Allochromatium vinosum DSM 180: one gene and its partner. The protein of the gene in region 1 binds, or shares a complex with, the protein of each later gene. Links are inferred from orthologs where the notes say so. Each region holds a gene or a part of one and is shown on either strand. Other genes may lie near its edges.

Region 1 (5,696 bases):
GCGCAGCAACTGCTGAAGACGGATACCCCGGTCGGTCGACTGCGTGGACAGTGGTTCGACTATGGTCCGGCACATATCCCGCTGCGCGTGACCTATCATCCGGCCTATCTGCTACGCTCTCCCGAGCAGAAGGCCAAGGCGTGGGACGATCTGACCGAGGTCTGGCGGCGGCTGTGACCCGACGGGCGGTGGCGGGTGTGTCTTGAATCGCGCGGTTACTTTTCGAACAATGCCACACGAAACGAGTGGCTGGACATCTCGATCAGCTTTGCCTATGATTTTTATGGTTGCGATCGTTAAATAAGATTTCTTATTTAATTATTTTCTAATATACACTCTTCCCCGTGGTCGATGCAGTGCTGGCCACGCTTGCTGCCAACGACAAAATGATCGGAGAGAACAGATGAAAAAGCTTGCTACCGCTGCTGCCGTCGCCGCCCTTCTTGGTGCTTCCGCTTCCGCTTCCGCCTGGTGGGGTCCGGGCTGGGGCGGTCCGGGCTACGGCTCGGGCATGGGCGACTGGATGAATGACATGTTCGGCGACGGCTACGGCGACTTCAACATGAGCATGAGCGGGGGCGGTCGCGGCTATGGTCGCGGTAACGGCTACGGTCGCGGTTATGGCTACGGTAACCCCTACTATGGTTACGGCTATCCCTACTACGGCGGCTACGGCGCTCCCTACGGCGCGTATGGCGCTCCCTACGCCTTCCCCTATGGCGCACCTTACGGCGCACCGGTCGCTCCTGCGGCTCCGGCTCAGTCCGAGTCCAAGTAAGCGCGACATCTAAGTCGGGGAAAGAAGCCAGGCGCTCTGCCTGGCTTCTTTCGTTTCAGGGCTTCGCTATTCGATCACGATTTCGTAGAGTCGGGGCCAGTGCTTGCCTGTGACGAACAGCCGACCTGTCGCGGCGTCATGAGCAATGCCGTTCATCACCGCTTCTGGCCCCACTCGCTCGCTGGATGGATAGAGCGTCGTCAGATCGACCACGGCTGTCACCTGGCCGCTGTCGGGTGCGATTTGCACCAGATGATCACTGCGCCAGACGTTGGCCCAGATGGCGCCATTGATGTATTCCAGTTCGTTGAGCCTGTGCACCGGGCGCTTACCGGCGCGGACCTTCACCCGTCGCACGACGTTCCGGGTCTCGGGATCGAGAAACCGTAGCTCGTCCGTACCGTCGCTCATGATCCAGTGCTGTCCATCCTGGGTCAGACCCCAGCCTTCGCCGGTATAGCTGAAGGTTTCCAGTCGCTCGAAGGTCTTGGCGTCGTAGATGATCCCGAGCCGTTCGCGCCAGGTCAGTTGCACCAGGCGTCCGCGCCAATCCGTGAGGCCCTCGCCGAACAGATTGGGGGCGAGCCGGATGTCCTGCTCCACGCGCCCGGTTTCCAGATCGACCCGGCGCAAGGTCGAACGGCCATAGTTGCCGGTGCTCTCGTAGAGCGTGCCGTCGATGAAGATCAAGCCCTGGGTGAAGGCGCTCGAGTCGTGCGGATAGCTCGCTACCACCCGATAGCCGAGTACCGGCGCTGAGTCGGCTAAAGCGACACCACACCACAGCATCAACAGCGCGACCAAACCGAGTCCCGACTTCATGCGGCCAGTCCTCGCGCCTGCAACTCGCGGATCTGGTCGCGAATCGCCGCCGCCTCCTCGAACTCCAGATTCTTAGCGTGCTGGTACATCTGCTTTTCCAGCGTCTTGAGACGCTTGGCCATCTGCTGGGGCGTCAGACGACCGTACTCGGCCACCTGCTCGGCGACCCTGGCGTATTCGCGGGCCTTCATCGGTGCGCCGGGCGTGTGGGCTTCCAGGATGTCGGCAACCGCCTTGCGGATGGTCTGGGGTGTGATGCCCTGGGCTTCGTTCGCCGCGATCTGCTTGGCGCGGCGCCGCTCGCTCTCCTCGATCGCGCGCTGCATTGAGCCGGTGATCCGGTCGGCATAGAGGATCGCCTTGCCGTTGGCGTTGCGCGCCGCGCGGCCGATGGTTTGGATCAGCGAATCGGTCGAGCGCAGAAACCCCTCCTTGTCGGCATCCAGGATCGCCACCAGCGACACCTCGGGCATGTCCAGCCCCTCGCGCAGCAGATTGATGCCGACCAGCACGTCGAAGGCGCCGAGCCGCAGATCGCGGATGATCTCGACCCGCTCGACGGTGTCGATGTCCGAATGCAGATAGCGCACCTTGACGCCGTGCTCGTCGAGATACTCGGTCAGATCCTCAGCCATGCGCTTGGTGAGCGTCGTCACCAGCACCCGCTCGTCGGCGGCCACGCGCGGGCCGATCTCGGACAGCAGGTCGTCGACCTGACTGAGCGCCGGGCGCACCTCGACCTCGGGATCGACCAGCCCGGTCGGGCGCACCACCTGTTCGATGACCGCGCCCGAGTGCTCGATCTCGAAGGCGCGCGGCGTGGCCGAGACATAGATGGTCTGCGGCTGGCGTGACTGGAACTCCTCGAACTGGAGCGGGCGGTTGTCAAGCGCCGAGGGCAGCCGGAAACCGTAGTTGACCAGATTCTCCTTGCGCGAGCGGTCGCCGCGATACATGCCGCCGAGCTGGGGCACGGTGACATGGCTCTCGTCGATGACGAGGATCGCATCGGGCGGCAGATAGTCGTACAGGGTCGGCGGCGGCTCGCCGGGTTGGCGTCCGGAGAGATAGCGGCTGTAGTTCTCGATGCCCTGGCAGTAGCCGACCTCCAGCATCATCTCCAGATCGAACAATGTGCGCTGTTCGAGCCGCTGGGCCTCGACCAGCTTGTCGTTGGCGCGCAGCCAGTCGAGCCGCTCCCTGAGTTCCGGTTTGATGAGATCGATGGCCTTCAGAATGGTCTCGCGCGGGGTGGCATAGTGGGTCTTTGGGAACACCGTGTAGCGCGAGACCTGCCGCCGCACCTCGCCGGTGAGCGGATCGAACAGCGACAGCGTCTCGATCTCGTCGTCGAACAGGGCGATGCGCAGCGCCTCGTCGTCGGACTCGGCCGGATGGATGTCGATCACGTCGCCGCGCACGCGATAGGCGCCGCGCGACAGCTCGATCTCGTTGCGGGTGTATTGCAGCTCGGCGAGCCGGCGCAGGATGGCGCGCTGGTCGATGCGCTCGCCGCGCTTGAGGATCAGCACCATCTTCAGATAGGCCTCGGGATCGCCCAGACCGTAGATCGACGAGACGGTGGCGACGATGATGACGTCGCGCCGTTCCAGCAGCGCCTTGGTCGCTGAGAGGCGCATCTGTTCGATGTGCTCGTTGATCGCGGCGTCCTTCTCGATATAGGTGTCGGTCGCCGGGACATAGGCTTCGGGCTGGTAGTAGTCGTAATAGGAGACGAAATACTCCACCGCGTTGCGCGGGAAGAACTCGCGCATCTCGCCATAGAGCTGGGCGGCCAGCGTCTTGTTGGGTGCGAGGATCAGGGCCGGACGCTGGACCTGGGCGATGACGTTGGCGATGGTGAAGGTTTTGCCCGAGCCGGTCACGCCGAGCAGGGTCAGGCCGGCCTCGCCGTCGTTCAGGCCCTCGACCAGACGGCGGATGGCTTCGGGCTGGTCGCCGGCCGGGGCGAAGGGGCTGACGAGTTCGAAGGCGGGACTGGACGGGTTGGACATGCCGGGAAACCTCGGGGATGCGCACAGCGGGCGCAGGTGGGGGAGGGGCGTTCGATTCGAGTGTCGGACAGCGGACGATTCGCTATTATTGTGGGCCTCCAACCACGAATCCAGCCATCAGGGCCATCCAGGTACTTTCGTCCATGACCACCAAGCTCGCTGCCCGCGTCCAGGCCGTCAAGCCGTCCGCGACCCTTGCCATCACCGCCCGCGCCGCCGCGCTCCGTGCCGAGGGTAAGGATGTGATCGGACTCGGCGTCGGGGAGCCGGATTTCGATACCCCCGAGCACATCAAGGCCGCCGCCATCCGCGCCATCGAGTCCGGCTTCACCAAATACACCGCCGTCGACGGCACGCCGGATCTCAAGCGCGCCATCATCGCCAAGTTCCAGCGCGAGAACGGGCTGGACTATGCGCCGAATCAGATCCTGGTCTCGTGCGGCGGCAAGCAGAGTTTCTTCAATCTGGCGCAGGCGCTGCTCGATCCGGGTGACGAGGTGGTGATTCCGGCACCCTATTGGGTGTCCTATCCGGACATGGTGCTGCTGGCCGGCGGCCTGCCTGTGTTCGTGCAGGCGGGCGCAGCGCAGTCGTTCAAGATCACCCCGGCCCAGCTCAAGGGGGCGATGAACGAGAAGACGCGGCTGGTGGTCATCAACAGTCCGTCCAATCCGACCGGGATGGCGTACAGCCGTGAGGAGCTGGAGGCGCTCGGTGAGGTGTTGCGTGATTTCCCGAAGGTGATCATTGCGACCGACGATATGTATGAGCATATCCGTTGGAGTTCGGCGCCTTTCGTGAACATTTTGAATGCCTGTCCGGATCTGGCGCCGCGCACGCTGGTGCTGAACGGGGTGTCGAAGGCGTATTCGATGACGGGCTGGCGGATCGGCTATGCGGCTGGGCCGGCGCACATCATCAAGGCGATGAACACCATCCAGTCGCAGAGTACGTCCAATCCGACGTCGATCTCGCAGGTGGCGGCGCAGGTGGCGCTGGACGGGCCGCAGGAGTGCATCGGGGTGATGCTCAAGGCGTTCATGGAGCGGCACGATTTCGTGGTCGAGCGGCTCAACCAGATTCCGGGCATCGAGTGTCTGCCGACCGATGGGACGTTCTATGTATTTCCGAAGGTGCAGAAGCTGATCGAACGTCTGGAAGGGGTGAACAACGATCTGGAGCTGGGCGAATATCTGATCGAGAAGGCGGGCGTGGCGGTGGTGCCTGGGTCGGCGTTCGGGTTGGGCGGGTATATGCGGTTGTCGATCGCCACCAGCCGCGAGACGCTGGAACGGGCGTTGGATCGGATCGAGCAGGCAGTAAAAAACGCTTGACGCGGGTCGGGTCGGGCACTACCATGCGCGGCTCATGACTTTCCCTGGTAGCTCAGTCGGTAGAGCGGGTGACTGTTAATCACTAGGTCGGCGGTTCGAGCCCGTCCCAGGGAGCCATATAAGTAGAAGAAATCCCTGCCTTCTTGCGGAGGCAGGGATTTTTTTGCCTGCCTGATCGCTGGACTCCGGCGCATGTCCGGGACGTTGCCGGATCTTCCACAGTTTGAGATGTAGAGCCGCTTGAAGAGATTGCGGTGTACGACAAGCATCGCTGACGCAGCTCTAGCATCGGAAGCGACTGATGCTATGTGCGAGTTCCGTGGCGCTCTGGGCGATCTGGGTCGAGGTGCTGGCATTGGCGTCAGCAGCCGAGGCGGTGTGGTCGGCGATATCGCGGATGGCGACGATATTGCGGTTGATCTCCGTCGCCACATGCGTCTGCTCCTGAACGGCGGCGGCAATCTGCGTGCTCATCTCCTGGACGCCGGCCATGTCTTCGGTGATGCGCTGGAGAAAAGCGCCCGCCTCGTTGGCTTGGGCCGAACCGGCGAGTCCTTCTTCGCGACACTCCTGGATCAGGGAGACGATGGTTCCGGTCTTCTGCTGGAGCGCGCTGATGATGCCGCCGATCTCCTCGGTCGCCGTCCGGGTGCGCATGGCGAGGGTTCGTACCTCACCGGCGACGACGGCAAAGCCGCGTCCCTGTTCACCCGCGCGGGCGGCTTCGATCGCGGCATTCAGGGCCAG
Region 2 (5,654 bases), 3.0 Mb from region 1 along the record:
TTCTCGTCGAGCGAAAGACTGATGCGTCGCCGCTCCAGATCGACTCCGATCACGGTCGCCGTCACCTCGTCGCCTTCCTTGAGCACGTCACTCGGATGCTGGACGCGCCGCCCGGCGCCCAGCTCGCTGATATGGACCAGACCGTCGACACCGGGCGCCAGCTCGATGAAGGCGCCGAACGGTTGCAAGCGTGCCACCCGACCCTGCACGCGCGTACCGGCCGGGAACTGCTCGATGGCATCGAGCCAGGGATCGCGGCTCAGGGCGCGGATGGAGAGCGCGATCTTATCGCGCTTCTTGGCGTCGGTCGCCGGCTCGATGCGCAGCACGCTGACCTCGATCGGCTGTCCGACCTGCAACACCTCCTTGGGGTGCTTGACGTGACCGAAGGCGAGCTGGCTGATATGGATCATGCCCTCCAGTCCGCCGAGATCGACGAAGGCGCCATAGTCCTTGAGCGAGGTGACGGTACCGGTGAGGACCGCGCCTTCCTTGAGCTGGGCGCGCAGTTCCTCGGCCTTGAGGCGCTGTTCCTCTTCCAGCAGTGCGCGGCGCGAGACCACCAGATTGGGCCGACGTCCGCCCTCGAACTTGGTGATCCGGAAGTCGAGCTTCTGGCCGACGAATTCGGACAGATCCTCGATGAAGCGGATGTCGATCTGCGAAGCCGGACAGAAGGCGCGCACGCCGGCGACCTGAACCTCACACCCGCCCTTGACCGCGCCCGTCACCTGGCCCTGGACCGGCAGCCCCTGACGGTAGGCGCTTTCGAGTTCGTCAACGCCATGGTACTTGTGTGCGTGCTGGCTGCCGAGCAGCAGCATGCCGCTCTCTTCGTCCTTGCCGGTGACATGGGTCTCGACGGTGTCGCCGACGGCGTACTTGAGCTGCCCCTCGGCGTCGCGGATCACGGCCAGATCGAGCCGGCCCTCGGACTTGGCGCCCAGGTCGACGAAAGCGAATTCCTCGCCGATCGCGATCAGGGTGCCGCTGACCTTGTCACCCACGGCCGGCTCACCTTTCTGGGCCTGTGGGTGGGTCTGGTCGAACTCGTTGAGCAGATCTTCGAAGCTTGCGGACTCGGACATGGTGGGACGAACGCCGTGGGAGATGGATGAAACGAACTATTGTAGGGCGGATCTCGCTTGAGATCGCGGATTATTCGGATGGCCGGTAGTCGTCGAGCGTCCTCCAGACGCTCACATCGTCTCCAGCCGGGCATAGGTCAGCACCAGCCATTTGGTCCCGACGCCGCCCTTGAAGTCGATCTGGATGCGCGCCTGAGCGCCGCGTCCCTCGCTGTTGAGCACCACGCCCTCGCCGAACTTGGGATGACGCACGCGCTGGCCGAGCCGGTAGCCTTCGGGCGCTTGGGCGCCCGCGCCGCTCTTGGCCGGACTACTGGCTACGGACCTGGAGGCCGGCACCCTGGCTGCAAACGCCGGTCGGGTGATACCGCCGCCACGGACTTCCTCGATCAATTCGGGCGGGATCTCGCGCAGGAAACGCGATGGCCCCGGACACTCCTTACGCCCATAGAGCTGCCGACTCTCGGCCTGGGTGAGATAGAGCTGACGCATGGCGCGCGTCAGGCCGACATAGCACAGCCGGCGCTCTTCCTCCAGGCGCGCCGGATCGTCGGCCGAAAGGCTGTGTGGGAACAGCCCTTCCTCCAGTCCGGCCAGGAAGACCAGCGGAAACTCCAGCCCCTTGGCGCTATGCAGCGTCATGAGCTGCACGCTGTCCTCAAACGGATCGGCTTCGGCCTCACCCGCTTCCAGCGCGGCATGGGCCAGGAAGGCGCCGAGCGGATCACCGTCCTCGTCGGGCAGATCTTGCTCGAACCGGCTGACGGTCTCGATGAGCTGCTCCAGGTTCTCGATCCGGTCCTGTCCCTTGCCGTCCTTGCTGTTCTTGAAGTGCTCGATCAGTCCGGTCGCCTCGATCACGCGGTCGGCGATTTCGCTGAGTGCACGCCCCTCGCGTGCAGCGCGCTGGCTCTCGATCAGGTCGAGGAAACCCCGCAGTGCATTGCTCGCCCGTGGGCTGAGCGCCCCGCTGGTGCTGAGCTCACGGGCCGCGCGCCACAGCGAGACGCCGGCCGCGCGTGCCTGTTCGCGAACCAGCTCGACCGTGCGCTCGCCGATGCCGCGCGTGGGGAGATTCACCACCCGTTCGAACGACGCATCGTCGTTCGGATTGGCGATCAGACGCAGATAGGCGAGCGCGTCGCGGATCTCGGCGCGCTCGAAGAAGCGCAGTCCGCCATAGACCCGATAGGGGATGCCGGCCTGGATCAGCGCTTCCTCGAACAGCCGCGATTGGGCCGTGGTGCGGTAGAGGATGGCGCATTCATCGCGCCGATGGCCGTCCTGGACGAAGCGGCGGATGCGCTCGACGACGAAGCGCGCCTCGTCGACCTCGTTGAAGGCGGTATAGCGACGGATCGGCTCGCCGGCGCTGTCCTGGGTCCAGAGGTTCTTGCCCAAGCGCGCGGGGTTGTGGGCGATCAGCGCGTTGGCCGCAGCCAGGATGTTGCCGGTGGAGCGATAGTTCTGTTCCAGCCGGATGGTGCGCGTCGTCGGGTAGTCCCGCTGAAACGACTGGATGTTCTCGACCTTGGCTCCGCGCCAGCCGTAGATGGACTGGTCGTCGTCACCGACGGCGAACAGGTGATTGTCGCCGCCGGCGAGCAGGCGCAGCCAGGCGTACTGGATGGCGTTGGTGTCCTGGAATTCGTCGACCAGGATGTGGGCGAAGCGCTGCTGGTAGTGGTGCAGGATGTCTGCCCGCTCGCGCAGCAGCTCCAGCGTGCAGAGCAGGAGGTCAGCGAAGTCGAGCGATCCGGCCCGGAGGCGCGCAGCTTCGTATTCGCGATAGACCGCGATCATCCTGTCCTGCACGAAGTCGCCGGTCTCGGACAGATGATGCGGGCGCAGTCCTTCATCCTTCTGGCGATTGATGAAGCCCTGGATCTGACGGGGCGGCCAGCGGGCCTCGTCGATCTGCATCTCCTTGAGCAGGCGCTTGATGAGCCGGAGCTGATCGTCCGAGTCCAGGATCTGGAATTGCTGAGGCAGACCCGCGTCCTGCCAGTGCGCGCGCAGAAAGCGATGGGCGAGACCATGGAAGGTACCGACCCACATCCCGCCGACGGGTGTGCCGAGCATCTCGTCGAGTCGACTGCGCATCTCGCGCGCGGCCTTGTTGGTGAAGGTGACGGCCAGGATCGACCAGGGCTGGACCTGCTGGACCTGAAGTAGCCAGGCGATACGGTGGACGAGCACGCGTGTCTTGCCCGATCCCGCACCGGCGAGGATCAGCAGATGACCGGGATCGGCGGAAACGGCTTCGCGTTGGGCCGGGTTGAGTGAGTCGAGCAGGAAAGAAGCGTTCATCGTGCGATTTTAAACCGCCGCATCCTTAATAACTAATTAAGATATATATCTTATGTTAGTAATTATAGGGCCTGTGGATAAGTGGATAAGTTGAATTTTTCTTTTCTTATCATAGGTTTGAAACCTGCATCGCCTGTGGATAAGTTGTGTGTAAAATGTGCATGGAAATGGCGATATTTTTTTGCGCACACTTTGCGCACAATTTATCCACAGGCTTATCAACAGGCTGCTCGCATCTAAGTTTTTGATTAAATTAACATAAAAAATCGCCCGCGGCCCAGGTCCGTTAAGTGCGCGCGAATATTGGATGTTGATCTTGCGCGACGCGTGAAAGATGTCGATAATACCCGGTTATTCCGCGACTCCCCTCTAGGCTGGCCGGTCGGCCTTCTCCAAGGGTTCGCCCTACCTCCCTCCGAGAGGCCCCTCCATCATGGATACCCCAGACGAAACGAGCGTCGGCTTCGACGCGCTCGGTCTTTCACCCGTGATCGCGCAAGCGGTCAAGAACCTCGGCTACGAATCCCCCACGGCGATCCAGAGCCAGTGTATCCCGCATCTGCTCGCCGGTCGCGACCTGCTCGGTCAGGCCCAGACCGGCACCGGGAAGACTGCCGCCTTCGCCCTGCCGATGCTCAGCCGTCTCGATCCGGATCTGCGCAAGCCGCAGGTGCTGGTGCTCACGCCCACGCGCGAACTGGCGCTCCAGGTCGCCGAAGCCTTCCAGCGTTATGCTACGGATCTCAAGGGCTTTAACGTGCTGCCCATCTATGGTGGCCAGGGCTACGGGCTGCAACTCTCGCAACTCAAGCGCAATCCACAGGTGATCGTCGGAACTCCAGGGCGGGTCATGGACCACATCCGTCGCGGCACCCTGGCGCTGGACTCGATCCGCGCCCTGGTGCTGGACGAGGCCGACGAGATGCTCAACATGGGCTTTGCCGAGGACATCGACTGGATCTTCGATCAGGCTCCGGCCGAGCGTCAGGTCGCGCTGTTCTCGGCCACCATGCCGCCGGCCATCCGGCGCGTGGCTCAGACGCGACTGGTCGATCCGGTCGAGGTCAAGATCGCCGCCAATTCCGAGACGGTCGATACCATCGAGCAGCATCACTGCATCGTCACCCGCTTCCACAAGCTCGATGTGCTCACCCGCATCATGGAACTGGAGCCGTTCGACGGGCTGCTGATCTTCGTGCGCACCAAGAACGCTACGACTGAACTGGCCGACAAGCTCAAGGCACATGGTTTCGCCGCCGAGCCGCTCAATGGCGACATGAACCAGGAGATGCGCGAGCGCACCGTCGAGCGGCTCAAGCAGGGGCAGCTCGATGTGCTGGTCGCCACCGATGTCGCCGCGCGCGGTCTGGATGTCGAGCGCATCAGCCATGTGGTCAACTACGACATCCCGACCGATCCCTCGGCCTATGTGCATCGCATCGGTCGCACCGGACGTGCCGGGCGTGCCGGACGGGCGATCCTGCTGGTCGAGCCGCGCGAGCGCGGGCTGCTCAAGTCGATCGAGCGCGTCATCCGGCGTCCGATTCCGTCGATGGAGCCGCCCTCGGCCGCCGCACTCAGCGAGTCGCGCATCGACCGCTTCATCGGCGAGATCCGCAAGGCCCAGTCCGAACAGGATCTGGATTTCTTCTATCGCCTGCTCGCGCGCATCAGTCAGGAGCAGGAGATCGAGATGCTGGACATCGCCGCCGCGCTGGCCTATCTCAATCAGCGCGAGCGGCCGTTGAACGTCAAGGAGGATCCGCCGCGCCCGCCCAAGCGCTTCGACGAACGCGGCGAGCGCGGACGTGGTCGCGATGGCGATCGACGTCAGGGCGGCTGGGAGGATCGTCCGCCGCGCCGCGAGCGCTTCGACGAGCGCGATGGGAATCGCGACGAACGCCGGCCGCGTTTCGATCGGGCCGAACGCTCGGAGCGTCCGGAGCGTCCCGAACGCGGCCAGCCGCGCCGCGATGACGCCGATCTGACCAGCTACCGCATCGAAGTCGGTCATCAGCACGGCGTGAGTCCGCGCGAGATCGTCGGCGCCATCGCCAACGAATCCGGCCTGGAGGGGCGTTATATCGGCCGCATCGACATCCGCGACGATCATTCGGTCGTCGACCTGCCCAAGGGGATGCCGAACGAGGTCTTCCAGCATCTCAAGCGCGTCTATGTGCGCGGTCAGGCGCTGCGGATCACGCCCGCCGATGAGAGCGCGGGGGCAGGGCAGGGCGGGGCCTGGGAAGGTCGCCG

The links.
Region 2: the proteins of uvrB (region 1) and uvrD are in contact, whole or in part, in a crystal structure (PDB 7EGT), measured with the Thermus thermophilus proteins. The link is inferred for Allochromatium vinosum DSM 180 from one-to-one orthologs. Residues at the interface, in WP_096411307.1 of Thermus thermophilus: Glu23, Leu25, Arg26, Asp27, Gly28, Glu29, Arg30, Phe31, Arg55, Glu326, Asp327, Phe328, Glu379, Ser382, Gln383, His398, Gly400, Arg401; in WP_096412145.1 of Thermus thermophilus: His654, Arg656, Phe657, Gln666, Asp668, Glu669, Lys680, Arg681, Leu682, Ser683, Lys685, Tyr686, Ala687.

The regions. Positions count from the first base shown.
Region 1 is NC_013851.1:421,496-427,191, forward strand. The notes cover bases 1,107-4,085. They hold uvrB (excinuclease ABC subunit UvrB), read right to left. Parts: upstream 3,616-4,085; coding sequence 1,597-3,615; downstream 1,107-1,596. Other genes in these bases: ALVIN_RS01785 (glutaminyl-peptide cyclotransferase), read right to left, coding at 1,107-1,600; ALVIN_RS01795 (pyridoxal phosphate-dependent aminotransferase), read left to right, coding at 3,759-4,085. In the rest of the region: ALVIN_RS16850 (uracil-DNA glycosylase), read left to right, coding at 1-177; sulfur globule structural protein SgpB, read left to right, coding at 404-778; more of ALVIN_RS01785, read right to left, coding at 845-1,106; more of ALVIN_RS01795, read left to right, coding at 4,086-4,949; ALVIN_RS17455 (methyl-accepting chemotaxis protein), read right to left, coding at 5,232-5,696. UniProt on the Escherichia coli protein: The UvrABC repair system catalyzes the recognition and processing of DNA lesions. A damage recognition complex composed of 2 UvrA and 2 UvrB subunits scans DNA for abnormalities.
Region 2 is NC_013851.1:3,427,637-3,433,290, reverse strand. Bases 800-3,736 are described here. They hold uvrD (DNA helicase II), read right to left. Parts: upstream 3,399-3,736; coding sequence 1,200-3,398; downstream 800-1,199. Other genes in these bases: rpsA (30S ribosomal protein S1), read right to left, coding at 800-1,088. In the rest of the region: more of rpsA, read right to left, coding at 1-799; ALVIN_RS15195 (DEAD/DEAH box helicase), read left to right, coding at 3,832-5,654. UniProt on the Escherichia coli protein: A helicase with DNA-dependent ATPase activity. Unwinds DNA duplexes with 3'-5' polarity. Translocates on single-stranded DNA with 3'-5' polarity. Initiates unwinding more efficiently from a nicked substrate than double-stranded DNA.